DNA from 4 places in the Neobacillus sp. BP17 genome. Region 3 is predicted to be linked to each of the others. Evidence: riboswitches for the same ligand, from Rfam matches in the RefSeq annotation. Region 3 holds a riboswitch; each other region holds the start of a gene.
The links. A riboswitch is a leader RNA that binds a small molecule or an ion and turns the genes downstream of it on or off. The one in region 3 is predicted to bind S-adenosylmethionine.
Positions count from the first base shown of each region.

Region 1: another riboswitch for S-adenosylmethionine. It lies ahead of metK (methionine adenosyltransferase); the one in region 3 lies ahead of AC4QJR_RS05845 (homoserine dehydrogenase).
Region 2: another riboswitch for S-adenosylmethionine. It lies ahead of mtnW (2,3-diketo-5-methylthiopentyl-1-phosphate enolase); the one in region 3 lies ahead of AC4QJR_RS05845 (homoserine dehydrogenase).
Region 4: another riboswitch for S-adenosylmethionine. It lies ahead of AC4QJR_RS23685 (methionine ABC transporter ATP-binding protein); the one in region 3 lies ahead of AC4QJR_RS05845 (homoserine dehydrogenase).

Region 1 covers NZ_CM184198.1:4,581,306-4,587,125, forward strand. The annotation lists gene asnB (asparagine synthase (glutamine-hydrolyzing)) at 1-726, opposite strand, end outside; gene metK (methionine adenosyltransferase) at 975-2,174, opposite strand; SAM riboswitch class I at 2,378-2,517, opposite strand; gene pckA (phosphoenolpyruvate carboxykinase (ATP)) at 2,766-4,352, shown strand; gene AC4QJR_RS22415 (hypothetical protein) at 4,387-5,340, opposite strand; gene AC4QJR_RS22420 (RNA polymerase sigma factor) at 5,321-5,820, opposite strand, start outside.
Region 2 covers NZ_CM184198.1:1,638,740-1,644,559, reverse strand. The annotation lists gene AC4QJR_RS07915 (aspartyl-phosphate phosphatase Spo0E family protein) at 1-43, opposite strand, end outside; gene AC4QJR_RS07910 (1,2-dihydroxy-3-keto-5-methylthiopentene dioxygenase) at 323-853, opposite strand; gene AC4QJR_RS07905 (methylthioribulose 1-phosphate dehydratase) at 894-1,514, opposite strand; gene AC4QJR_RS07900 (2-hydroxy-3-keto-5-methylthiopentenyl-1-phosphate phosphatase) at 1,511-2,182, opposite strand; gene mtnW (2,3-diketo-5-methylthiopentyl-1-phosphate enolase) at 2,179-3,390, opposite strand; SAM riboswitch class I at 3,466-3,576, opposite strand; gene AC4QJR_RS07890 (pyridoxal phosphate-dependent aminotransferase) at 3,711-4,931, opposite strand; gene AC4QJR_RS07885 (carbon-nitrogen family hydrolase) at 5,056-5,820, shown strand, end outside.
Region 3 covers NZ_CM184198.1:1,234,618-1,240,437, reverse strand. The annotation lists gene AC4QJR_RS05850 (glycosyltransferase) at 1-326, opposite strand, end outside; gene AC4QJR_RS05845 (homoserine dehydrogenase) at 554-1,792, opposite strand; SAM riboswitch class I at 1,870-1,978, opposite strand; gene AC4QJR_RS05840 (GNAT family N-acetyltransferase) at 2,071-2,742, opposite strand; gene AC4QJR_RS05835 (GNAT family N-acetyltransferase) at 2,758-3,420, opposite strand; gene AC4QJR_RS05830 (carbon-nitrogen hydrolase family protein) at 3,441-4,301, opposite strand; gene argH (argininosuccinate lyase) at 4,421-5,797, opposite strand.
Region 4 covers NZ_CM184198.1:4,833,299-4,839,118, reverse strand. The annotation lists gene AC4QJR_RS23690 (O-acetylhomoserine aminocarboxypropyltransferase/cysteine synthase family protein) at 66-1,382, shown strand; SAM riboswitch class I at 1,503-1,612, shown strand; gene AC4QJR_RS23685 (methionine ABC transporter ATP-binding protein) at 1,782-2,807, shown strand; gene AC4QJR_RS23680 (methionine ABC transporter permease) at 2,842-3,471, shown strand; gene AC4QJR_RS23675 (MetQ/NlpA family ABC transporter substrate-binding protein) at 3,485-4,330, shown strand; gene sufC (Fe-S cluster assembly ATPase SufC) at 4,712-5,497, shown strand; gene sufD (Fe-S cluster assembly protein SufD) at 5,519-5,820, shown strand, end outside.

The DNA.
Region 1 (5,820 bases), 2.4 Mb from region 3:
TTTAATTTCTTTTATAAAATCAGACTCCGCTTTTTGAACCGGTTTAAAATGTGCCTTCCAATATCTTTTAATTTCCATTGGTGAGCCAATTTTTTTTGAAAAATAATGACCTGGTTCTAATTTCTTAATTCCATCAGATAAAGTGTTTGGTTCAGGAACAAATTGATAGGTTAAATAATGCTGCAAAGAATCATAATTGAGCACATCATTTTCAAGACCCAACAAAATACTCTTTTTCTCAGACGCAAAAAACGTTCTGTCACCATCTTCAAAATAAAAGAATGGTTTAATTCCAAAAGGATCGCGTGCCCCATAAAGACTTTGCTCTTGTTTATCCCAGATAACGAAAGAGAACATTCCACGCAGTTTTTCAACGGCCTTTTCCTTTAAATGGCTGTAAAGAGCAATAATAACCTCCGTATCAGAACTTGTTGCAAACGTTAAACCCTCAGCTAATAGTTCTTCACGCAGCTCAACATAGTTATAAACTTCACCGTTAAAGATAATCCAATAGCGTTCATTTTCATAGGTTAACGGTTGATGACCGCTCTCAATATCAATGATACTTAAACGTCGGAATCCAAATTGAATATGATCATCATAATAAAAACCATCATCATCTGGACCACGATGAGTGATAATATCGTTCATATTTTTAAATTGTTGTTTTTGTACTTCACTATAGTTTTGTGTTGTATCGTGTACACAACCTATAAAGCCACACATTATGTACCTCACCTCTTCTAAATATCCCTAAATAAAGGATTTAATCCAAAAAACATACTCTCTAATACTACCACTTTTTTTTGAAAAAATGCACTGTGAACAATAGGTAAATTTACTATCCCCATTTTTTACTTCTTTTGACCTGTATAAACATTTCATTTTAGTCAAATACCGATTAAATGTGCAGGTAATTAGACGTACAAATAAAAACGGGAGTTACATGTCATATGTAACCCCCTCTTTTCTATTTATATATTTGCTTGCGCTCGTAATGCCTCTACTTTATCCGTACGCTCCCAAGGCAGGTCAATATCTGTACGGCCAAAGTGGCCGTAGGCTGCTGTTTGTTTGTAGATTGGACGACGAAGGTCCAGCATGTTGATGATTCCAGCAGGACGTAGGTCAAAGTTTTCACTCACCAGGTTCACTAGAATATCTTCGTTTACTTTACCAGTACCAAAAGTATCCACAGCGATGGAAACTGGTCGTGCTACACCAATCGCATAGGCCAGTTGAACTTCACATTTTTCAGCAAGACCAGCAGCCACGATATTTTTAGCTACATAACGAGCTGCGTAAGCTGCAGAACGGTCTACTTTCGTTGGATCCTTACCAGAGAAAGCACCGCCGCCATGACGAGCATATCCACCATACGTATCAACAATAATTTTACGGCCGGTTAAGCCTGCATCCCCTTGAGGGCCGCCAATAACGAAACGTCCGGTTGGATTAATAAAATACTTTGTCTTCTCATCGATAAGTTCCTTCGGTACAACAGGGTTGATGACATATTCTTTTAAGTTACGTTGTATCTGCTCTAACGTTACTTCTGGGTTATGTTGAGTAGAAATAACAATGGTATCAATCCGTACCGGTTTATCATTCTCATCATATTCCACCGTTACCTGGGTTTTTCCGTCTGGTCGAAGGTATTCAAGAACATTGTCTTTTCGCACTTCTGTTAATTTACGAGCAAGCTTATGTGCAAGTGAGATGGGAAGCGGCATTAGCTCTTTCGTTTCATTACATGCAAAACCAAACATTAGCCCTTGATCCCCTGCTCCAATTGCTTCAATTTGCTCATCAGACATTTGACCTTCACGAGCCTCCAAAGCTTGGTCAACACCCATTGCAATGTCTGGAGACTGTTCATCAATAGATGTTAAAACTGCACATGTCTCGGAGTCAAATCCATATTTCGCACGATCATATCCTATCCCTTTAATCGTTTCACGAACGATTTTTGGAATATCCACATATGTAGATGTTGTGATTTCCCCTGCAACTAACACTAATCCAGTTGTTACTGAAGTCTCAGCCGCAACACGAGCATTAGCATCTTTTGCTAAAATAGCATCTAAAATGGAATCAGAAATCTGGTCACAGATTTTATCTGGATGACCCTCAGTAACTGATTCAGAAGTGAACAAACGCGCGTTTCTTGACATCTGAATTCCTCCTTTATTATGAGATCACGAGGATTTTTTTCGAAGGTTACAGGTATACTTCTTAAACCTCGAGAATTTGATACGGTACTCATTCCCTTAGTATGTAATAAACAAAGGATTTTTATTAGAGACTCATTTCATAAAAGGACTTATACAAAACAAAAAACCTTACCATAGAGGAAAGGTTGTTTTCGGGCCTTTCGCTCTTATCGTTCAAGGCATTAGCCTTGCGTCAGATTAGCACCTTCGCATTTGAAAAGGACCTTTTAAAGTGGTTCATCTTTTCATACTGCAGGTTGCTGGGTTTCATTGGGCCTGTCCCTCCACCAGCTCAGGATAAGAGAGTATCCGTTCATCTTAGAATAATATCATACTGGGTAACAATGTCAATGTATTTTTTAGAAATATCTTCCTCATAAAATGGGAAAAATACGGTGTAAGTCATTAGTCTTTTATAAAATTTATTTATATCTTCATTTAAAGTTTTAAAATATATAAATCCAGATAAATAGGATACATTAATTCGACTAATGTGTTATACTTTTTGTATTATTAACCACATAAAACTTAGACAAAGGAAGGTCTCATTAAATGAATTCTGTTGATACTCCTAATGAATTAAATCAATTGTTGAATGAAAGTCATGTTCATGTACAATTATCTGTTCCACAGTTAGTTGAAAAAGTCTTAACCCGTCATGAAGGGGCACTAACTTCAACGGGAGCAATTAGTGTCGCTACTGGTAAATATACTGGCCGATCTCCACAAGATAAATTCATTGTTGTAGAAGATTCAACGAAAAATAAAATTGAATGGGGCACGACCAATCAACCAATTTCTGAGCAGGTTTTCACAAAGCTTTATCAAAAAGTCATTAATTATTTACAACAGAAAGAAGAAATCTTTGTTTTTAAAGGTTTTGCTGGTGCCGATACAAAATCACGTTTACCTATCCAAGTTGTAAATGAATTAGCATGGCAAAATTTATTTGTACACCAGCTATTTATTCGACCAACAGAAGAAGAACTGCTTGATCATAATACTGGTTTCACCGTTATTTCTGTCCCTAATTTCAAGGCTGATCCGGCAATTGATGGCACTAATTCTGAGGCCTTTATTATTGTATCATTTGAGAAAAGAGTTGTTCTAATCGGTGGAACAGAATATGCAGGCGAAATGAAGAAGTCTATTTTCTCAGTCATGAACTATCTACTACCTGAAAATAATATTTTTTCCATGCATTGTTCTGCCAATGTTGGCCTTGAAGGCGATGTTGCATTATTTTTCGGCTTATCTGGTACTGGAAAAACCACTTTATCCGCGGATCCAAATCGTCGATTAATTGGTGATGATGAGCACGGCTGGTCATCCAACGGTGTCTTTAATATCGAGGGAGGCTGCTATGCCAAATGTATTAATCTTTCTCGTGAAAAAGAGCCGCAAATTTTTGATGCGATTCGCTTTGGAACGGTATTAGAAAATGTTACCTTGAATCAAGAATCCAGAATCCCTGATTATGATGATGGCACATTAACAGAAAATACACGTGCCGCTTATCCAATTCATGCGATTGATAATATTGTTCAACCAAGTATTGCTGGACATCCAAACACCATCATCTTCTTGACGGCTGACGCTTTTGGTGTTTTGCCTCCTATTTCGAAACTTACTAAGGAACAAGCGATGTATCATTTTTTAAGTGGTTATACTTCAAAATTAGCCGGAACAGAGCGTGGAATAACGTCTCCACAAGCAACCTTCTCTACCTGCTTTGGTGCACCATTCTTGCCACTGCCAGCAACTCGATATGCCGAAATGTTAGGTGAGAAGATTCTTGAGCACAATGCCAATGTATTCCTTGTGAATACAGGCTGGACCGGCGGTGAATATGGGGTCGGTAACCGGATGAAGCTTTCCTACACCCGTGCTATGATCCAAGCGGCACTTGAAGGGGAACTAAATCATGTAGAAACAACCAAAGATAAAATTTTCGGTTTGAATATCCCTCTTCATATTGCTGGAGTACCAGATGAAGTCCTTCAACCTAGTAAAACATGGTCTGATCCGTTTGCTTATGAGAAGAAGGCAGAAGAATTAGCAGCACAATTCCGGGAAAACTTCAAGAAATTCACAAATGTCTCAGCGGAAATTGAACAAAAAGGCGGACCTATCGCGTAAGTGAAAAGTGACCTATCTATTCTAAAAGCCCATATCAATTCGATATGGGCTTTCTTACTTCTACCGTTTCTGATTTATTTAATAAAGTAAACCGATATTTGCCGCTTTTTTTCAGTTGGAAATCTCCTATATACATGGATATGTCTTTTCCATCAGTGGTCGTGTAATCGGTCTTATCTTTAAAGGTAAAAGTAGATACTTCTGCATTTTCAAGGTCAAATATTTCTAATTCAATTTCAGGTGGAAGGTTTTCTCCCTCTACCTCAATTGCAGCATCTTCATAGAAACCTGCATATAAAACCTCTTGGGAAATCATTAGAGTGGAATCACCTATCTTGATATAAGGCTCCATAACATAAATTGAAAATTCACCGACCTTTTTATTGCCGGCCATAAATTCAAGATTATATTTTCCAGAAAAAGTAAATGGTTTAAAACTTGTCATTGCATGACCATCTGCCCCATACATCCCCCCTGATATTACGGCTGTTGCAAGATGTTCTTTGACTCCTGTTTTTACATGGGTTGCCGTTACGTTTAAGGGTTTATTGGCAAAATCCTTTCCATAGTCACCCCATAAATAGACTGATATTTTTGAAACACTCCTTTGATCCTTCGCTATCCACTCCAGTGGAGCAAGCAGGCTAACCTTGTTTGGTATTCCAAAATTGCTATCAGGATAATATGGTGTGCCACTCTTATCCATTAAAGCAAAAAACTCGCCCTTTTTTACAACTTCTGTCTTTACAGATCCCGAATTGCTTAAACCTTCACCATGGCTTGTAAAATAAAGGATTGGAGCAATTATCGCCAACATAAATAGAGCTGCTAATGCCGCTAGTCTTTGAAAATTAAATCGCCTGCTTTGTTTCCGAGTGCTTTCCTCACGAATTGTTTTAAGAAAAGCGTTTCTCTGCTTTGCAGTTAACTCATGCTTTGGAAAATCAGCCATCATTTCCAGTAATTCTTTATCCTTCAATTGACTCAAAATACTCCCCCTCCTTTAAGCGTTCATTTAGCTTTCTCACTGCCCGAAAAAAAGTAACATTCACTTTATTCTCGGTCCAGCCAAGGACTTGACCTGCTTCTTGGGATGAAAGTTCTGCAATACCTCTTAATAAAACCACATCACGATAATTTGGCTTTAGCCCATTAATTGCTTCATACAAATAGGCATATTCCATTTTCCTAACAATTTTTTCCCCTGTATCTTGTTCATGAAGCTTAGGGGATTCATAATCTAAAATCTGTTTAAGTCTGTTCCAAACAGATTTCTTCCGGTAAAAGTCTATTGCTGTATTTCTTGCAATTGATATCAGCCATGTTTTCGGGCTTGAATCATTTTTAAAGTGACTTAAAGCTCGTAATGCCCGTAAAAAGGTTTCTTGAACCAAATCCTCAACATCCACCGAGCCTGTATAATAAACTAGATAATTGGTAACATCCTGCTCATATTGAATAAACCATT
Region 2 (5,820 bases), 400 kb from region 3:
TCTCTTCAATCATTTCATTATAATTATTACAATGCTCGTACATGTGTTTCCGCTTCCCCCTACCTATTACCCAATTGCAGTAAACCACTAAAATTTAGACTACTTGATGAATTATGACAAGAATTTTACTAAAAGTAAACACATTCGCAAAAGTAGACAAAACTTCCTATTTCTTTTGTTTTTCGACAATTTCTTTGTTTAATATATCGGTTTTGCGACAAAATTCTTCATTTTTCATAAAAACCCTATTCCAGTAAATTAATAAGTTGGGAGCTAAAAAAAACTGGCCGCTTCAACACAGCAGCCAGTTTTCCTCTTACTATTATTGAACTTCTAACTTCTCGTAAATTGGAACCCATCCTTCGGTTGTTACAAATATCCTTACTGCAACAACTTTTCTGTCTTCTTCTAAGGTAAAATAGTGTCTTGTATTTTCGGGTACTGAAATCAAGTCGCCAGGATTTAAATGTACCTCAAAGAACTCACCATCTTTTCCTTGAATGACAAATACACCGTGACCACTGACAATAAAGCGAACTTCATCATCTGTATGATGATGTTCGTTTTTAAAATTTGTCAGCAAAACATCCAAATTCGGCGTATTTTCTGACAGTGAAATGACATCTTGAGCTTTGTAACCCCGTCTAGCAGAGATATCAGCGATTTCTTCAGAAAAAACACTTAATATTTCTTCTTTTTCTCCCTCACTCAAAAGATACTTTTCTACCAAATCACTAGGGAGCTTGCTAATATCCCAATTTTCATAAATAACTTCTTGAGATTCAAGGAAACTTGCAACCTCTTCTTGAACATTTATTTGCTCTTCTTTGTTTTGAAACGTAATATATGCCATTTTATATTCTTCCTTTCCATTTTTGGTTGATTAGACTGCCTTAAATAATTGGGGATGGTTTATGTTCTAATAACCGTAATTGATACCGAAATAAAAACTCAGAAGCTTCAAGTATTTTTTTCGCTTCAAATGCAGTTCTCCCCCATACCGTGATTCCATGGTTACGAATTAAAATAGCACCTGTATCACCTGAAATATGTTCAGAGAATTCAGCAGCCAGAGTCGGTATATGTGCATAATTTCGAATGATCGGTATTTTTAAGGTTGCATCCTCTTCCCACATATCAAATGCTTTAATTAGCTCTTGTCCTTTAAAGGTGACCACACCCTGATCACCATATATTTCTGAAATAACATTATTATCAATTGTATGAACATGAAGACTGCAGCCAGCATTCGTTTTACGATAAATTTCAACATGAAGAAGTGTCTCTGCTGAGGGTTTTAAATGTGTTTGTTCGACAGGATGACCAAACTCATCAACAAGTAAAAAATCTTCATCCGTACGTTTCCGCTTATCCTTACCACTAGCTGTAACCAGAAATTGTAGTGGATGATCATTTACTTTTATCGCTAGATTGCCGCTCGTACCCATAAACCAGTCCCGATTTGCAAGTTCATCTTTTACATTTGCTAGATCATTCCATCTTTCCTTTATCATTTTAGTTCCCTCACCTCAATTCTTTTTTTTATTTCCTCGATACATTCGAAGAACGTACTAAATCCTTGATGATTAATGCCCCATTCCTCACATTTCTCCTGTAGTAAATCTCTTGCTAACACAAAATTAGCATGTTTCGCTGCCTCAAGATCTGTGACCGAATCTCCGATGACAATCTTGAACAGGTCGTTTTCATGGGTCAGCTTTCGAATAATGCTCGGCTTACAGCAGCCACAATTATTGTCACATAACGAATCGCATTCGTTCGGCCAAAGAATTTTAATCCTCTCACCTGAAAAATCAGATTCGTTACAATAAATACCAGCAAATGGTCCAAACTTCTCTAATATCGGATAAACAAAAAAGTCAATCCCACCGCTAACAATATATAAAGGAATCTCTTCTTTATGCGCAAATTCTACAAATTCTTTAAATCCCGGGCGGATTTTTGCATGCTCAATCGCAAACGCAGTCAACTCTTCCTTCAATTGACTAGGTAATAAGGAGAACAATTTTCCTACTCCCTCATTAATGGAAATTTGGCAAGTGAGAATTTGATCTTTAATTTCTTCCCATCCCTGAGGAGCAAATTCTTCCATCATCCGGATAATGTTATCACTTTCCGTTACGGTTCCATCAAAATCACAAAAGATTACAGGTTTTGTCATACTGTTACCTCTGCATTTCCCCATAGCTTTAGTGCCAGCTTAAGTTCTGGATACATTTCAGCCCCTTCAGACAATAACTTGCCTTGGAGATTAGTTTCAATCGCTTGTCGGAATGCAAGACCGCCGCCCCGGGCACCGTCTGGATGTCCATGTACTCCACCTCCAGCATTAATAACCGAATCGATACCAAAATCACCTATTAACAATGGAACCAAGCCAGGATGAATTCCAGCCGATGGAACGGGGAACGACTTTTTAAAACTGTCCTCACTTGTTAATTCATTAGCAATCGACAGTGCCTTTGGTTTTTCTAATGCAACTGTCCCATACGGCGATGGGAACAGTGACAAATCAGCACCGGCATATCGAAGCAGTTTACCTAGTAATAAAGAATGAGATACTCCATATACGGGTGATGATGCCAATGCACCACTGAAAGCAGGATGTGCCATAAGCGGTAAAGCAATTTCATCATCTTCTCTTAATTCCTGCAGCACATCTAACCCATAGGAAAAAACATTGAATAATAAGAGGTCTGCTCCAAGTTCAGCAGCCTTTCTAGCTTTTTCTTTGAGCTGCGAAGTTCTGCCTGTTAGATTAACAGCATATAAAGTGCGGTGTCCTGTTTGGTCATACACTTCTTGCAGTGCTTTTTTCCCTTCGACAATTCTTTTTTCAAATGGTGTTAATTCATTTTCAAACAGGATTTCATCATCCTTAACCAAATCAACACCACCAAGGGCTTGTTGTTTTAACTGTTCGACTAAAAACGTGAGGTCTTTCCCGAGTACGCCTTTAAAGATGCTCATTAATAACGGTCGATTATTAACGTTTAATTTATTCCTTAGTCCATCAATCCCAAATCTTGGACCAGGGAACTGCCTCTTTAATCCCTCATCAAATTGCAAATCAAGTAATTTAATTTTTCCATCCAATGAAAGTTTACCGAAAACGGTTGTTAAGATAGCAGGGAGGTCATTAGAAAAGTTTATCGTTGGATAGGCAATTTTAATCAGTGCTTGCTCTTCTGTTTCTGAGGGATTCGCTTCGACTGATACAACTCTTCCTTTATGTTTACGCAATTGGTTTTGTTCTAATTCAGGCAGATTCGTCCATGACCCAACTGTTAAACCAAGGGCAATTTCTTCTGCCTTCTTGGATGGTTTCTTTTCGTTATTTAGTAGATATGTAGCAATAATTTCAGTCATTATAAAAACACTTCCTTTTATTCAAACATAAAAAAACCTCTTCAACAAAGAAGAGGTTAGCCGCCAACTAACATCTTCTCATCTATCAGCCTTGTTGCTGCAAGAATTAGCACCGTGCTTAAAACTAGATTTAAGTCGGTTGCCGGGCTTCATTGGGCTTTTCCCTCCGCCTGCTCTTGATAAGAAAACGATTCGTATATTATTCAGTTATTAATGTGTGTTTAACTTTAATTTGCATTATCGCAAGAAAAAAATAAAATGTCAATCGATTTAACTGGCTAATCAGAATTTTAAACAAAATTCTGAACGCATAAGTGCAACTACTCTTCTGTCTTCGCCTTAAGGGGCTCGCCATTCGGGGAGTTTTCTTTAAATATTTCTAAACGACTAATTCTTTCGACGGCTTCAGCTAATCGTTCTTCTGTTGAAAGTAGTCCCACCCGAACATACCCTTCTCCAAATTCACCAAATCCAATTCCAGGTGCAACCATAATATGTGCCTGTTCAAGGAGAATATTAGCAAATTCCGTAGAGGAAAAGCCTTCAGGAACCTTAAGCCAGGCAAAAAAGGATCCCCTTGGTGCGCTGACATTCCAACCCAAGGAATGAAGCCCACTTATCAATACATTCCTTCTTCGCTCATACAACTCGTTTAATTCCTTTACACAGTCTTGAGGGCCAATTAAGGCCTCCGCAGCAGCCTCCTGTACGGCTCCAAATAAACTGACATACAAATGGTCTTGTAAAAGTTCAATAGCGGAAATGACGCTCTCATTCCCAATTGCAAAACCAACACGCCAGCCTGCCATATTATAGCTTTTAGATAAGGTATAAATTTCAATTCCAACTTCCTTTGCCCCTTGAACCTGTAAAAAACTTACTGGTTTCTTACCATCAAACCCGATGGCACCATAGGCAAAATCATGAACTATACAGATATCATGTTCATTCGCTAGTTTGATTGTCTCCTCAAAAAATTCATGAGTCGCTACCGCACCAGTTGGATTATTAGGATAATTGAGGAACATTAGTTTTGCTCTATCTAAAACATCCCCATTCAACTCACCATAATCCGGTAGAAAATTATTTTCCTCCCTTAGCGGCATCCTTACCATTTCGGCTTTTGCAAGTGCAACCCCTGACAAATAATCCGGGTAGCCTGGATCAGGCACGAGGATGGTGTCGCCGGGATTTAATAAACACTGCGGAATTTCGACAAGACCCGCCTTACCGCCAAACAGTATAGCCACTTCTTTATCTGGATCAATGGGAATTCCATATTCTCTAAAATAAAAATCAGCAGCAGCTTGTTTTAAATACTGGTGCCCTTGAAAGGGAGAATATTTGTGATTTAATGGATTCACCGCGGCTTCCTGAAGTTTTGCTACGATATGTGCCGGTGTTGGCTGATCGGGGTTCCCTTGCCCCAAATTAATCACATCATACCCCTGTGAAATATATTCCCCGACTTTTTTAACGAGTGAAGCAAAAAACTGCTTAGGAAGACTATTTAAAATCTCTGATGTTGAAAATTGCTTCATGGTTCTCACCTGCTTTAATGATTTATAAAAGTAATTCTATTGTTAAATTCTAGTCACAAATGATATAACTTTTATAACAGCTTGTAAAGAAAAAATTCCGAAAGTTCAAACGAGGTGAAGATTCGTGAAATTAAAAATTTCATGTATACAAATGGATATCGCCTTTGGGGATCCAAATAAAAACTATCAATCTGCTGAAAGACTCATTGAAAAGGCTGTAGCCGGCCAGCCAGATATCATTGTACTACCAGAGCTGTGGACAACAGGGTATGACTTAACTCGTCTAAATGAAATTTCTGATAATCATGCTGGTAAGACCATTGATTTCCTTCAAAAGGCAGCAAAAAGGTACCAAGTAAATTTTGTTGGCGGATCTGTAGCCAACCGAGAAGAAAACGGTATAAAAAATACCTTGCTCATTGTCAATAAGGAGGGTAAACTCGTACACCAGTATAGTAAACTTCACCTGTTTAAGCTAATGGATGAACATGTTTATTTAGAAGCAGGCTCTCAAAAAGGACTATTTGAAATTGAAAATAATAAATTTGCCGGGACTATTTGTTATGACATTCGCTTTCCGGAGTGGATTCGAGCACATACATCTGAAGGGGCTGAGGCACTGTTTGTGGTTGCCGAATGGCCAGCGCAGCGATTGTCTCATTGGAGAGCCCTTTTAATTGCCAGAGCCATTGAAAATCAATGTTATGTCATTGCTTGTAACCGTGCCGGTCAAGATCCTAATAACCAGTTCGCTGGGCATTCCTTAATTATCGATCCGTGGGGAGAGGTAATAGTGGAAGCTGAAGAAAGCGAAGAAATTTTATCTGCAGAAATTGAGACGGATTTAGTCAAAGAGATTCGTAAACAGATCCCTATTTTCATTGATAGA
Region 3 (5,820 bases):
AGCTGCGGCTCTCTTTCATCATAGACAACCGCAATGTGAATTAGATCATTAATACTGGCTTCATGGACTAACACCGCATATATATTCTCATTCGTATGTTCATAAATCGTTATTCCATTTAGTCCAATTGAAACACTAACTCCCGCATCATTATCGGTCATCCCTTTTCCTGGCCCAATCACATAATTTGTTCCTGTACCATCCACTGACTTTTCCCGAGATTGCTTATCGATATGATGAACATTTTCGGGTAATACCCAAAACTCATAGGTAAATGTATTTTTCAGATTCGTTAATAAACGACCATTTAGGCTATTCCATAACATGACGCACCTCTTCAATTTACTTTTATAAATAACTAGTCCATTTGGGTTTTGCTTTTACACAATATGAATACAATTTGATTTTGACTAGACTTATCCCCATTTATAGGTTGCTTTGTATATATTTTTTTGCTTTTTGTCGATTCCCTCCAATTAGGAGCATAGAAATTCACAAAAAAAAGAGCTTATGCGCTCTTTTTACGGAATAATTGCTTATGATTTCATTCAAACTATATGGCGGCTAATGATACTTCTTTATCATTGCTTTCCATTTCATATTCCCCTAAAATTTGAAAGCAACACTTTATGTTTTGTTCACTCATTAACTGTTTAATTAACTCGGTATTTGTCCGGATGATTGCTGTCTCCTCACTAGTTTGAGTAATCCATGTGACCAATGGGTTTTTAAAATCCTTTGTGAGACCTTGAATTATCCATAATTCGTCTGCATGCTCTTTTTTATCTCCTAAATGAATTGCTGGCGTCTTTGTGAAATACTTATTTGTCCGCTTATTTTGACAGACATAAACTAAATCTTCAATTGCTGCACTTGCTGTTGGAAACATGCCGGCACCTGGTCCTTGTAATGTAATACTACCAACAAGATCTGTGTAAACATTAACGGCATTTTCTACCCCTTCAATAGAATAAAAAGGATGAGACTTTCCAACAAGGACTGGTCTAACAGCGGCTTTAATTTGATCACCTTTCTTACTAATACTTGCAATATGTTTAAACCTAAGTCCAAGTCTTTTTGCTGCCTCGATTAATTCACTTGTAATTGAAGTAATCCCTTCTCGTTCTACATCCTCCCAATTTGGTTCCTCACCAAATGCAATTCTGCTTAGAATCATTGTTTTATAAAAAGCATCAAAGCCCTCGACATCATTGGTTGGGTCTGCTTCAGCAAACCCCTTTGCCTGTGCTAAACTTAGGGCGTCAGCAAAGGACTGCTTCTTCTCACGCATTTCCGTTAAGATGAAATTCGATGTTCCATTAAGTATGCCTTGCACGTGATGAACACGGTTTACGTTTAATAGCTGCCTTAAGGTTTGAATAACAGGTATACCGCCCGCAACTGTCGCTTCGTAACCTACTGAAACATTATGAAGCTTTGCTAACTCGAGCAGGTCATTCCCGTGGTGTGCAAACATTTCTTTATTAGCTGTAATTATGTGACATCCTTTTTGAATCGCTTGTTTTAAAAATGTAAAAGTGGGTTCTTTATTGACGATTGCTTCGACAATAACATCAAGTTGAGGTAGACTTAAAATTTCATTGAAATCTGCAGTGACTAATACATCTTCATTAATATTTCTCTTTTTATGCATATTTCTAATTAGTACGGCTGCGACTTCGACCCTTTTTCCTAATACTCCCTCAAGTTCTTCTGCATGGGATTGTATCGTTCTATAAACACCTTCCCCGACTGTTCCGAAGCCTAGAATCGCTACTTTTATCACAGACATATTGATCCACCCTTCATTTATAATAGACATGGCTAAATAGAAAAAACCCTCTTCATAAGAAGAGGGTTAGTTTCCTCCTCTTATCTGTCAGGTAAATAACCTGCAGGAATTAGCACCTTTTCAAGATTTACCTTGATGGTTGCCGGGCTTCATCGGGCCTAGTCCCTCCGCCGCTCTGGATAAGAGTTTTATGTAATTGTTTGATTAAATTTCCAAGTTATAAAGAGAATTCTAGTTGAATCCATTGCTGTTGTCAATATTATTTGAAATTTCTTTTTTTACAAAGGTAACAGGGTTACTTCTCCCTTGTCTCCTAGACGGTCTATCATTTCTAACCATTCCTTCGGTTTGTTTGAAAGTATGGAGTAATAGATTGTTAGGAAATCCTTTACAAGATTAGTTGGGAGAGATTTAAGCTCATCGTCTAATGGCATGAAACATAAATCTAGCCCAGTTACGGCTTCCCCATTATTTTCCCAGGATGGATGAACATATGAGAAATCTAACCGCTTGTAACCCAAATGGGAAAGCACTTCACGTCGCACATAAGGGTCCATAACCTTTACGCCGCCAAATTCGTGATGTTCAACTCTGTAAGGATCGTATATTTCTGCAAACATTCCGTAAAGCTCTTTTCCATTTTCATTTGCTAATTGTTGTAAATCCTTTAACCGGTTCTGAGCTAAAAATCGACCAAGGCTTAGGCCAGGTTTACCTATAATCGTAAAATCTGTCATGGCAATATTCCAATCAGGATAATAACGGTATTCAGTTGCACCTAAGACTTTATCGCCATCGACTGCCACGAATACTCGAATACTCGGATCTTCTAATGGCTCTTTCCATAGCTCATATGCCAGGACTTCTTCTGGCGGGAAAATTTCTCCCATTAAGTTATGCAGTTTTCTAAAATTCGGATCATCTATACTTGTGATTCTAATATAATCCATAAATATACCCCCCATTTATTTAAAAGGATTTTTCCATTCCATTAATACAGCATTGTTACAGGATTCCTCATCCTCTAGATAGTTTTCAATAATTCCTACCGGGACACGGCCGCAGCGCAGCAAAAATGTAATGACAGGATCCTTTAAATCTCCCGTTATGATTGATGCTAAATATTGCTCCGGTGTCATGTTATCAGCTACTCTATAATAACCTGGCATTCTACCCCCGCCTAGTAAGCGCTCTAAACCTCTCTCAATAACAACATGGTACATAGCATGCATCATCAATTTTCCTAGCCCTAGTTTACGGTACCTGGGTCGGACACTGATATCAACAATGTACAAGGTATTCGCACTTGGATTATGGTTTCGGATGTATCCATGGTCAGTGATTTCTTCCCACGTATGGTTTTTATCGCTGGGATCAAAATCGATAATTAAGGCGGTTAACGAACCGGCTAATTCACCATCAACCTCAATACATAATGCACCTTCTGGAAACAGGTCCACATGATTGGTTAGTTGCTCTTTATTCCACCATAATTCTGATGGAAAAGGAGGTGGGAAGCACTCGGATTGAATCTTGATAAGATCGGCAAAATCCTGTTTGGTATAATTGCGAATGATAACCGGAACAGGCCGCTCTTGGTCAAAAACGTAAAATTCACTTCGATACATACTAAACCCACCCCTTCTGTTTACTTTTCCCAGTCTGTGTATAAATCAGTTCTGCGATCACGCCAGGTTGTAACCGATCCTCGTTCTCTTACTTCATATAACAAATTTAAATCCAGATCACCCGTTACAATCATTTCATTATTAATTTCACCTTCAACCAATATGCCCTTAGGAGGAAATGGAATATCATTTGGAGTAATAATGACCGCTTGACCAAAATTAGCACGCATAAAGTCAACCGTCGGCAGTGAACCCACTGTTCCTGTTAAAACCACATATACTTGATTCTCAATTGCCCGTGCATGGCTGGTATAGCGAACACGATGAAACCCATGACGATCATCTGTACAGGATGGACAGAAAATGACATCAGCACCCTTAGCCTTTGCCATCCGCACGATCTCTGGGAATTCAATATCATAACAAGTAAGCAGGGCGATTTTCCCTTTTTCTGTTTCAAAAATCTGAAAGGAATCCCCTGGTGCCATATTCCATTCATTGACTTCGGTCGGTGTAATATGAAGTTTGGCCTGCTCGCCAATCCTGCCATCTGGATAAAATAAATGAGCGGTATTATACAGCTTGCCATCCTTTTCAATCACATGCGTTCCCGCAATAATATGCATGTTTGTATTTTTTGCAAAATTAGAAAATAGTTCTCTATATTGTTCAGTAAATCTCGGGAGATCGTTGATGCTTAGACTTTGCCCTTGTCCATTCCCAATCGATAATAGCTGGGTAGTAAAGAACTCTGGAAAAAGGACAAACTCTGCCCCAAATTCTTCTGCAGTTTTTATGTAGTGTTCACATTGTGACGCAAACTCTTCAAAGGATTGAATCGTATGTAACTGGTATTGCACGACAGATACACGAATTTTCATTATTTTCCTCCACTCAATTGTAAAAATTTCTCATAAGGAGATTATCTAATATTTTCGTTATTATTACAATTTATTCAAACTAAAAGCCTGCCAAATGGCAGGCTTCTAGAATTTCATCTTTATCGCTGCAGTTTTCCCTCTGCAAGCTTGATTTGTTTCTCGACTTGCTCTGGTGATGTTCCACCAAAGCTATTTCTTACACTAACCACATGCTCTGGAGCCAATACCACATAAATATCTTCCTCAAATAAAGAACTGAAGCCTTGATATTCTTCAAAGCTCAAATCGAGCAAAAATTTATTATTCTGAATCGCATATAAAACGATTTTTCCAATTACTTCATGAGCATCACGGAAAGGCAGACCTTTTCTTACCAAATAATCAGCAATATCTGTAGCATTAGAAAAATCATTGTTGATCGCCTTCCGCATGATATCTTTATTAACGGTCATGGTTTCAATCATCGGTGCTAATAACATTAATGAACCTTCCAGCGTTTCAACGGTATCAAACATACCTTCCTTATCCTCTTGTAAATCCTTGTTATAAGCTAGAGGTAAGCCTTTAAGAACGGTCAGCAAGCCAATTAAATTGCCATAGGTACGGCCTGTTTTACCGCGGAGAAGCTCTGGTACATCTGGATTTTTCTTTTGCGGCATAATACTTGATCCTGTGCAGAACGAATCGTCCAGTTCAACAAACTGAAACTCCTGACTTGACCAAATGACAAGTTCTTCTGATAATCTGGAAATATGAGTCATGATAATCGAACCGATGGATAAAAATTCAAGAATAAAATCACGATCACTAACAGCATCCATACTGTTTGGATAAACCGTTTCAAACCCCAATAACTCAGCGACACGTTCACGGTTTATCGGAAAGGTTGTTCCTGCCAATGCCCCTGAACCAAGCGGGAGCCAATTGATGCGCTTCAAACTATCAATCAATCGCTCTTTATCACGTTCAAACATCCAAAAATACGCCATTAAATGATGAGCGAAGGAGACAGGCTGGGCTCTCTGCAGGTGTGTATATCCAGGTATTAAGGTTTGGACATTCTCTTTCGCTTGCTTAATTAATGCCTGTTGAACATCTTCAACTAACTTAATAAGTTCCGTCGTTTTTGTTCTTAAGTACAGATGCATGTCAGTAGCCACCTGATCATTACGGCTGCGCCCTGTATGAAGCTTCCCACCGACCGGACCAATTTTTTCAATTAATAGTTTTTCAATATTCATATGGATATCTTCGTCTTTTACTAAAAACTCAACCTCATGATTATCTACCAGGTTTTTTATAGAGAGAAGACCATCCTTAATTTTCTCGGCATCCTCTACGGGAATGATACCGCACTCTCCCAGCATTTGCACATGAGCGAGACTTCCTGCGATATCCTCCTTAGCTAGCTTTTGATCAAAAGATATTGAGGCTGTAAATTCCTCTACTAGCTTATTGGTTTCTTTTGTAAAACGACCGCCCCATAACTTCGACATGTAATGTTCCTCCCTACCCTAAT
Region 4 (5,820 bases), 2.1 Mb from region 3:
GAGCCCCCTCTTCTCTGAAGCGGGGGTTTTTGTTTGGTGAGTTGTCAAAAAAAGGAGGAAGCAAGATGAGTGAAAATCCAAAGAAATATCGTTTTGAAACATTAAGTGTCCATGGCGGCTTAACTCCAGATCCGGTAACAGGGGCCCGCGCTGTTCCGATTTACCAAAACAATGCATATCAATTTAAGAATACTGAGCATGCTGCAAACCTATTTAGCTTAGCAGAGTCTGGATACATATACACACGAATACACAACCCAACGACCACTGTATTTGAAGAAAGAGTCGCATTATTAGAAGGCGGTGTTGGTGCCTTAGCAGTGGCGAGCGGAATGGCCGCTATTACTCTTGCCATTTTAAATATTGCTGAGGCTGGCGATGAAATTGTTTCGGCTTCCAATCTCTATGGAGGCACCTATAATTTATTTGCAGTGACTCTTCCGAAATATGGAATTAATGTGAAATTTGTAGATCCAGAAAATCCAGAAAACTTCCGCCAAGCGATCACTGCCAAAACAAAAGCCGTCTTTGCGGAAACAATTGGTAATCCAAGCCTGCGCATCCTCGATATTGAAAAAGTAGCAGAAATTGCCCATGAAGCAGGTGTACCACTAATCGTTGACAATACTTTTGCCACTCCATACCTTTGCCGTCCAATTGAACATGGAGCAGATATTGTCATTCATTCCGCTACTAAGTGGTTATTAGGGAACGGAACGACAACGGGCGGAATTATTGTTGATGGCGGTAAATTCGATTGGAATTCTCCAAGATTCCCAGGCTTTACAACACCAGACGCAAGCTACCATGATTTGGTTTATGCAAAAGCCTTAGGCGCGGTGGCTTATATTATCAAAGCACGTGTCCAATTGCTTCGTGATCTAGGGCCGGCATTAAGTCCGCAAAATTCCTTCCAGTTTGTCCTTGGACTTGAAACTCTGCATGTCCGGATGAAGGAGCATGTCGCGAATACTAAAGAAGTCGTCGATTACTTAACTAACCATCCTGCCGTAGAATGGGTTTCCTATCCTGGTCATCCATCCCATCCCGATTATGAACTAGCTAAAAAGTATCTACCAAAAGGTGCCGGTTCGATGGTGGTATTCGGAATTAAAGGCGGAAAAGAAGCAGGGGCTAAATTAATTGATTCCATCACACTTTGGGCACATGTGGCCAATGTTGGTGATGCAAAAAGTTTAATTATTCATCCGGCCAGCACCACTCACCAGCAATTAGATGCCCAAGGCCTGATCGCTGCAGGTGTAACAGAGGATTTAATTCGCCTATCCATCGGGATCGAGAATGTAGAAGATCTGATTGAAGACCTAGAGTCGGCTATTGTTTCGGCAACTGGTTTAACTTCATTAAACGTTAATGCCTAAAACTTATTTTTTTGAATAAGAAACTATTTTCATTGACACCCCTTTTTATCCGTGATACGATACTTTTGTAATATAGTTACTTAAACAAATTCACGTTTGAATTAAATATAGGAATTGATACTCTTATCAAGAGAGGTGGAGGGATGTGCCCGATGAAGCCCGGCAACCGTCAATATTTATTATTGAAATGGTGCCAATTCACACAAAGCGTTTGCTTTGGAAGATGGGAGAAAGGATTATTATTTATGATGCCTTTCTGCCTGCGCAGAAAGGCTTTTTATTTTGATAACATAGAATCTTTTTGTAAAAAAAGTCAAACCCTATATTAGATTAAACGGTATATTACAAGAAAAATCTTTCAGAATTTTAAGGTAAATTGGATAAAAAGCAGGTGATATAATGATTTCTATAAAAAGTGTTCAGAAAATTTTTCCTTCCAAACAGGGTCAGCTTAGAGCCGTTGATGATGTAAACCTTGAAATTCAAGATGGTGAAATTTTCGGGGTAATTGGATACAGTGGTGCTGGTAAAAGTACATTGATTAGAATGTTAAATGGTTTGGAACTGCCGACCAGTGGGACCGTAACCGTTGCTGGCCGCGTGGTTTCAAAAATCAAAGGGGCTGAACTTCGAAAAGCCCGGCAAGAGATCAGTATGATTTTTCAGCATTTTAACTTATTGTGGTCAAGAACCGTTAGTGAAAATATTGCTTTTCCCTTAGAAATTGCAGGCATCAAAGGTCCTGAGCGCCAAAAAAGAGTAAGTGAACTAATTAAATTAGTCGGCCTGGAAGGTAGAGAGAATGCTTATCCATCCCAGTTAAGCGGCGGACAAAAGCAACGTGTTGGGATTGCAAGGGCGCTTGCCAACAATCCGAAAGTACTTCTTTGTGATGAAGCTACTTCTGCCCTCGACCCACAAACGACCGATTCTATTTTGGAATTGTTAGTTGATATAAATAAAAGGCTTGGTCTGACTATTGTTCTTATTACCCATGAAATGCATGTAATCCGCAAGATTTGTCACCGGGTTGCCGTCATGGAAAGTGGAAGGGTCGTCGAACTTGGACAAGTATTAGATGTATTCAAAAATCCACAGCAGTCGATTACGAAACGATTTGTCCAGCAGGTAACCGAACCAGAAGAGACGAAAGAAACTGCTGAACATTTAATTGAACGTTATCGTTCCGGTCAAATTGTTCAACTAACTTTTATTGGGGAATCTGTTGAACAGCCGATCATTACAAATGTCATTCGCCATAATAACGTGACCGTTAATATCTTGCAAGGGAAGATTTCACAAACCCAAAGCGGGTCCTATGGAACCTTATTCATTCATATTGATGGGGACGAAGCAGAAGTCAATAAGGCAGTCGACTATATTCGTTCACAGCAAGTAGGAGTGGAGGTGGTTACAAGTGAATAGTAAACCGTATTTCGAAGATTTTGATTGGCCGGCAATGTGGGAAGCAACGAGACAAACTCTTTATATGACAGGGATTTCCGTTGTGGCTACATTTATTCTTGGTATCCTGCTTGGATTGTTGTTATTCCTTACTTCAAAAGGAAGTCTCTGGAGTAATAAACCCATTAATGTGGTCATTAGCGGCGTCGTAAATATATTCCGTTCCATTCCTTTTATTATTTTAATTGTCTTATTAATCCCGTTTACAACGATACTTTTCCGAACCATGATTGGTGAAAATGCCGCATTGCCAGCATTGATTATTGGTGCCGCACCATTTTATGCTAGGATGGTGGAAATTGGCCTCAGGGAAATTGATAAAGGCGTGATTGAAGCAGCAAAGTCAATGGGTGCAACAACAAGTACGATCATTTGGAAGGTTCTTTTACCAGAATCGATGCCAGCGCTGGTCTCTGGAATAACCGTAACCGCGATTGCTCTTGTTGGTTATACAGCAATGGCAGGAGTCATTGGAGCAGGTGGTTTAGGAAATCTTGCCTATCTTCAAGGCTTTCAACGAAATCAAAACGATGTAACTTTAGTCGCAACCATCATTATTTTAATTATTGTGTTTATCATTCAGTTTATCGGTGATTTTATCACTTCAAAATTAGATAAAAGATAAAGGAGAGGTCAAAATGAAAAAAATATTAAGTTTATTGTTAGCATTGTCTATCGTATTTGTTGTTGCAGCTTGCGGTAAGTCAGAGGAAAAATCAGAAGGAACTACTGGTGGCAAAGAAGCAGAAACTACCAAATTAGTGGTTGGAGCATCTAACGTTCCCCATGCAGAAATCCTTGAAAAAGCAAAACCGCTTTTAAAAGAAAAAGGCATTGACTTAGAAATCAAAACATTCCAAGATTATGTATTACCAAACAAAGCATTGGCATCAAAAGAACTTGATGCAAACTATTTCCAGCACATTCCTTACTTAAATTCTCAAAATAAAGAAAATGGTTATGGCTTTGTTAATGCTGGCGGTATCCATATTGAGCCAATCGGTGTTTATTCAAAGAAATATAAAAAGTTAAGTGATCTTCCAAAAGGTGCACATTTAATCATGAGCAACTCTGTAGCTGACCATGGCCGTCTTCTTTCTTTACTTGAAAAAGAGGGAGTTATCAAATTAAAAGAAGGCATTGATAAAACGAAAGCAGAATTAAAAGATGTTGTTGAAAATCCTAAAAACCTAAAGTTCGATACCAACTATGAAGCAGCATTACTTCCAAAAATCTATAATAATGGCGAAGGTGACGCAGTCCTAATCAATTCTAACTATGCGATTGATGCAGGCTTAAACCCAGTTGAAGATTCCATCGCCATTGAAGACAAAGAATCACCGTATGTAAACGTGATTGCTGTCCGCAGCGGTGACGAAAATAAAGACAGCATCAAAACATTAGTGGAAGTTCTACATTCAAAAGAAATTCAGGACTTCATTCTTGAACAATACAAAGGTGCCGTTGTACCGGTTTCTGAGTAACTTATAAATAGGAAGAAAGTCAGTGTGTAAACACTGGCTTTTTCTATGCCGATGTCTAAAACGGTATACATTTAAACAGTTTCATTGGGTAAAAATAGAAAGACCATTAGACCCGAATTCCATTGGCAAAAAGTAAAAAAATGAGGTATGATTTTACTCGAGTGCATTTTCCTTAGATAGAATTAATCAGAATTTTCATTAAAAATAGCCTTTCATTCTCATTTGGTACTAGCTTAATGAAAATAGGTGCTATGTTTTTACTGTTTAAGAGTTGCTAATACATTTCATTTGTTATAAGATTGGAATGAGAATAAAATGAGAATAGGGTTATTCAAATGACCCGATTACATGATACAACACTTTCTCTTTGGAGGTATAGATATGGCTGGATCAACGTTAACGATCAAAGATTTACATGTAGCAATTGATGGGAAAGAAATATTAAAAGGTGTAAACCTTGAAATAAAGGGTGGAGAAATCCACGCAATCATGGGACCAAATGGAACAGGTAAATCCACTTTATCTTCTGCCATTATGGGCCATCCAAAATATGAAGTAACAAGCGGATCTATCACTCTAGATGGACAAAATGTTCTTGAAATGGAAGTAGATGAGCGCGCACGGGCTGGGCTATTCCTAGCAATGCAATATCCAAGTGAAATTAACGGCGTAACAAATGCCGACTTTTTACGTTCAGCACTAAATAGCCGTCTTGGTGAAGGAAATGAAATTTCATTAATGAAATTTATCCGTAAAATGGATAAGCAAATGGAATTCCTTGAAATGGACCTTGATATGGCACAACGTTATTTAAACGAAGGCTTCTCCGGCGGTGAGAAAAAACGTAACGAAATCTTGCAATTAATGATGTTAGAACCAAAAATTGCAATCCTAGATGAAATTGACTCCGGACTAGATATCGATGCCCTAAAGGTAGTATCAAAAGGAATCAATGAAATGCGCGGCGAGGATTTCGGCTGCTTAGTGATTACACACTATCAACGTCTTTTAAACTATATCACTCCAGACCATGTGCATGTAATGATGCAGGGCCGTGTTGTAAAATCCGGCGGACCTGAACTAGCACAACGCTTAGAAGCTGAAGGATATGACTGGATCAAACAAGAACTTGGAATTGAAGATGAAACAGTTGGGCAAGAAGCGTAAGAGAGGGTTAGGAGGATTACAATGACAACAGAAATCAAATTATCATTTGATCAGGAAAATGTCCGCTCTTTTTCAAAAGAAACGAGCGAGCCGGCTTGGTTCGAGGAGCTCCGTCTTAAAGCATTAGCTGATTTTGAGCAGCTTCCAATGCCAAGACCTGATAAAACAAAGATTGATAAATGGAACTTCACCCAGTTCACTCAACATACGGTAACAAGTGCTCCCATCACTTCGCTTTCTGAATTACCAGAAGAGGTAAAAGCATTAATTGATATGGAAGCCGAAAATAAAAATTTATATATTCAACGAAATCAAACTCCAGC